2 regions of the Rhizorhapis sp. genome follow, and region 2 is predicted to be linked to the other one. Evidence: riboswitches for the same ligand, from Rfam matches in the RefSeq annotation. Region 2 holds a riboswitch; the other holds the start of a gene.
The links. Region 2 has a riboswitch for cobalamin ahead of VJS46_RS00810 (DUF1636 family protein). Riboswitches for the same ligand answer to the same signal wherever they lie in the genome.
Positions count from the first base shown of each region.

Region 1 (2,380 bases), on a different contig from region 2:
TGGCAAGGCAGCGAATGCTGGCTCATCAGGAGCGAGACCGAGTTTAGCGTGGATGAGCAGGCGGACGTGCTGGTCGCGAGGCTTTGAACTAAACCATTGCATGAGGATCAGCCAGCTTGCCCTTGAAAGGAGCAACCTTGATCTCTCCTTCCCTCTTCCGGGTCTGGGCAATGTCATAGCTGTTCTGCATCCGCATCAGCGTATCCATCGACACCCCAAAGGCTTTTTCGATGCGGACTCCACGTGCCTTTGCGGTCACCTCTGAGCAAATGCGCTGAAGGCCGTATTGTATCAAGCTACGCCATACGCCGATCAGCTAATTTCAACCATAACGGCAGCCCCGCCACCACCAGCGCAACCCGATCAGCCTTTGCTGCGATCGTCTGGTTAAGCCTTCCGGCTTCATCCCTGAACGCGCGGCCGAGGGGGGTTTCCGGCACGATGCCTGAGCCGACCTCATTGGATACCAGGATCACATGTCCTTCCTGCCGCGCAAGGGCGGTGACCAGGGCTTCCGCTGCCGCTCCAAGATCGCGCTCGGCCAGCATGAGGTTGCTGAGCCACAAGGTCAAACAGTCGACAAGCAGCACATTTCCTTCCCGGCCATGGCGGTCCAGCACGCCGGCGAGGTCGAGCTGTTCCTCCACCGTTTCCCACCGTGCGCAGCGATCCTGCTGGTGACGGGCGATCCGCTCTGCCATCTCGCCGTCATGCGCGGCGGCCGTAGCGACATAGATCAGCCGCCCCTCCTCCTGCTCGGCAAGTGCCTGCGCCAAACGGCTTTTCCCTGACCGGGCACCGCCCAGCAGCAATGTCGTCCTGATCATAAGCTTCTTCTCGCTTGCCCTTGATGTTGCCTGCCCTTAAGACGCGCGTCGCGACAGGTTCCCAGAGATGGGATGAAAAGGGAACCCGGAAGTGGACGAAAAGTCCACAATCCGGGGCTGCCCCCGCAACTGTGACCGGCGAGTTCGCGCCCCTCATGCCACTGGATGCACATCCGGGAAGGCGGGACGCGAGTGATGACCCGGGAGCCAGGAGACCTGCCTGACGCAGTCGATCCATCGCGCGGACGGGGTGTGCCGGGCGATCGAGGGATTCCCTCGCGTGACGACAGAGTCGGGCTGCGCGCGGGGAAAACCACCATCCGCGCATGGCCTCTTTACGTTGTTGAAAGGGGAATTCATGCGTTTTTCCAGTTATTTATTGCTCTCTGCCGCCATCATCGCGCCCATGCCCGCGCTGGCCGATGACGGTGAACAGATCGTCGTCACCGCCGCGCGCGTAGAAAAACCGCTGTCAGAAATTGGCCAGTCGATCAGCGTGATCAATCAGGACGAGATCGAAACGCGGCAGGCCGTTGCGGTCGTCGACCTGCTCCGCACGGTGCCGGGTGTCAGCTTCGCCCGCAATGGCGGGATCGGCACTCAAACGGCCGTCTATATCCGCGGTGCCGAAAGCGAGCAGACGGTGGCGCTCATCGATGGAGTGAAGATCAACGATCCCTCGACCCCCGGCGCAGGCTTCAACTTCGCCAACCTGCTGACCGGCAATGTCAGCAGCATAGAAGTCGTTAGGGGATCGCAGTCGGTCCTTTGGGGAAGCCAGGCCATCGGAGGCGTGGTCAACGTAATTACTCGGGAGCCCGGCGAAGATCTCTCCTTCAATGGCAATGCGGAATATGGCTATCGCGATACGGCACAACTCGTGGGCAATCTGTCCGGCAAAGTTGGTCCCGTCGCCGCCAGTATTGGTGCGGGCTACTTGCGGACCGACGGCATCTCCACCTTCAACGAAGATCGCGGCGCTACGGAGAAGGACGGCTATCGCAATTTCGGGGCTCACGGGAAATTCCTGATCAGCCTTTCTGATGCGGTGTCGGTCGACCTGCGCGCTTGGTACGCCGATGGCAAGGCGGATATCGACGGCTCGCCTCCGCCCGCCTTCACTCTCGCGGAAACACCGGAATATTCCCGATCGAAGGAATTTGTCGGTTATTCCGGCCTCAACCTGGCGCTGTTCGATGGACGCTTCCGCAATCGCTTCGCCTTCGCCTATACCAATATCAAACGTGACAATTTCGACCGCAGCCTGACGCCAGAGCAGACATTTGACAGCAAAGGCGTTAATGAGCGGCTAGAATATCAAGGCATTTTCGACTTCTCACAAGGCATCGAAGCCACATTCGGCGCGGAGCGTGAGAGATCCCGCATGCGGACCGCTTCTCCCTCTTTCCTCGATCCCAATCCGGCGCCCGTCAAAGAGCGAACGACGCTTGAAAGCCTTTACGGACAGTTGAGCGTTACCCCGCTCGCCGGCTTCACTGCCACCGGCGGCGTCCGGTACGATCATCATGACAGCTTCGGCGGCCAGACGATCT
Region 1 is NZ_DATEMB010000002.1:885-3,264, reverse strand. Features, by position in the region: gene VJS46_RS00055 (class I mannose-6-phosphate isomerase) at 1-87, shown strand, start outside; gene VJS46_RS00050 (hypothetical protein) at 89-259, opposite strand; gene cobU (bifunctional adenosylcobinamide kinase/adenosylcobinamide-phosphate guanylyltransferase) at 297-827, opposite strand; cobalamin riboswitch at 866-1,065, shown strand; gene VJS46_RS00040 (TonB-dependent receptor plug domain-containing protein) at 1,186-2,380, shown strand, end outside.
Region 1: it holds a riboswitch for cobalamin, as region 2 does, so the genes downstream of both, VJS46_RS00040 (TonB-dependent receptor plug domain-containing protein) here and VJS46_RS00810 (DUF1636 family protein) in region 2, are expected to answer to the same signal.

Region 2 (2,380 bases):
GCTCTCCCGCCGGCCTGGCTTTTCCAAAAATGTGCTGGCGGCCGCCTTGAAGGAAGCCGGGATCGATTATGTGGGCTTGAAGGCGCTCGGCACGCCGCCGGAGGGCAGGGAGGCCGCGCGCAAGGGACGGAGTGACATTTTGTCGCGGGTTTATGCCGCGCAACTGGAATTGCCGGAGGCGCAATTGGCCGCGGCCCAACTGGTCGACATGGCGAGAGAGCGGCCAACGGCATTGCTCTGCTTTGAACGGGACCCTTGTGCCTGTCATCGCTCGCTGCTCATCAAGGCCGTGATGCCGCAGGCCGAGACGGTGCACCTCTTCGTCTGAACCTCGCCCCGCCTTGCGGCCTGCGGGATTGAAGCCCCGCGTCTCCGACCTATGTCTTGTTGGCAATAACGCACTGATTTTTATGGTTTGATCCAGAAGGGTTTTTCTGATGACAAATGCCGCCGCCGGAATGCCTTGCCCAGTATGCCGTGTTCCGCTTGTGATGAGCGAACGCCAGGGCGTGGAGATCGATTATTGCCCGCAATGCCGGGGCGTGTGGCTCGACCGGGGCGAGCTCGACAAGATACTGGAACGCAGCGCCCAAAGCGCCCCTGCGGCAGCGCCCCAGCCCGTGCAACCCGCGCCCCATTATGGCGATCAGCGTTCACAGCCCTGGGGGCAGAAGCCGTATAAGAGGAAGAAGTCTTTCCTAGAAGAACTCTTCGATTAGGCCCGGCAGACTCGGCGCTCAGCTTGACTTTGCGCCGCAAACCGTCTTTTAGGTCATCTCTAGACGACGGTCCCCGGCAGGCGCTGCCGGGGTTAAAGGGGAATGCAGTGAAGCGCGAAGCAAGCGCCAATCTGCGGCTGCCCCCGCAACTGTAAGCGGCGAGTCGAGGCCATTAGCCACTGGGACTTGGGTCCTGGGAAGGCGGCCAGGACGATCGAGCCGCAAGCCAGGAGACCCGCCCTCGTCTTGCATCGGACGAACGGGCGGGGTGCCCCGGTATGTCGGACAGGCGGACAGGCGATCTAGCGCCTTGCGTCAGTCTTTTCCCAGCGCCCCGGAATGGAAGGGGCGCTGTGACCGCAACAATATTGGTTTGCACAAGCTGCAAGGGTGAAAGCGAGGCCGCGGGCGCCCGGCTGGCTGATGCCGTCGAGGCTGGGCTTGCGGCCGACGGGAGTGGCGCTCGGCTGTTGCGCGTCAACTGTCTGGCCAACTGCACTCGCGGTCCCAGCGCTGTCATCCGTGCGGAAGGAAGCTGGTCCTACATCTTCGGGTCGCTCTCGCCCGACGATTCATCCAGCCTCATTGCAGGGGCGGCGCTTCTCAAGGACTCCATCGACGGCCTGCTGCCCTGGCGGGGGCGGCCCGATTGCCTCAAGCGCGGCATGATTGCGCGCATTCCTCCCCTCGATTTTGCCGGAGAACAGCCATGACCCTTTCGCTTGCTCGCGTGCCTTGTACGATCGTCACCGGCTTTCTTGGAGCAGGAAAGACGACGCTCGTCCGCCATATCCTTGCCAAGGCTGGGGGCAGGCGCCTTGCCGTGATCGTCAATGAATTTGGTGACGTTGGCATTGATGGCGACCTGCTGAAGGGCTGCGGCATTGAAAGCTGCCCCGAAGAGAATATCGTCGAACTTGCCAATGGCTGCCTCTGCTGCACGGTGGCCGACGATTTCGTGCCCGCCATCGACGCCATTTTGGCCCGGGAGCCAAGGGTGGATCATATCCTTATCGAAACCTCCGGCCTCGCCCTTCCGAAGCCGCTGGTGCAGGCGTTCAACTGGCCCAGCATCAAGAGCCGCGTGACGGTCGACGGCGTGGTGGCGGTGGTCGATGGCGCGGCCTTGGCGGAAGGCAGGGTTGCTGCCGACATGGAGGCCCTCGCCGCGCAGCGAGAGGCAGACGAGACACTGGACCATGATGATCCGGTGGAAGAAGTTTTTCTGGACCAGCTCGCCTGTGCCGACCTGGTGGTCATGACCAAGGCCGATCTTTTCGCATCCGAGGCCGAGCGGCAAGGCGCGCATGATGCGGTCGGGAAGGCGCTGCCGTCCGCCGTCCGGGTCATTGAAAGCCGGGGCGGGGTGGATCCGTCGGTGATGCTCGGCCTTGGCCTTGACGCGCAGGAGAGCATTGAAGCGCGGCGAACGCTGCACGATGCGGAGGGCGATCATGAGCATGACGATTTCGACAGTTTCATTGTCGATCTACCGGAAATCTTCGACCCGGAGGCCATCGTTCAGCGGATCGATGCTGCGGCGCGTGATCATGGCGTGTTGCGCGTCAAAGGCTTCCTGGCCGTCACCGGGAAGGCGATGCGCCTTCAGGTTCAGGCAGTGGGCGCGCGCGTGACGCACCAGTTCGACCGCCTTTGGGAAG
Region 2 is NZ_DATEMB010000004.1:26,459-28,838, reverse strand. Features, by position in the region: gene VJS46_RS00820 (DUF488 domain-containing protein) at 1-328, shown strand, start outside; gene VJS46_RS00815 (zf-TFIIB domain-containing protein) at 438-719, shown strand; cobalamin riboswitch at 770-976, shown strand; gene VJS46_RS00810 (DUF1636 family protein) at 1,073-1,432, shown strand; gene cobW (cobalamin biosynthesis protein CobW) at 1,429-2,380, shown strand, end outside.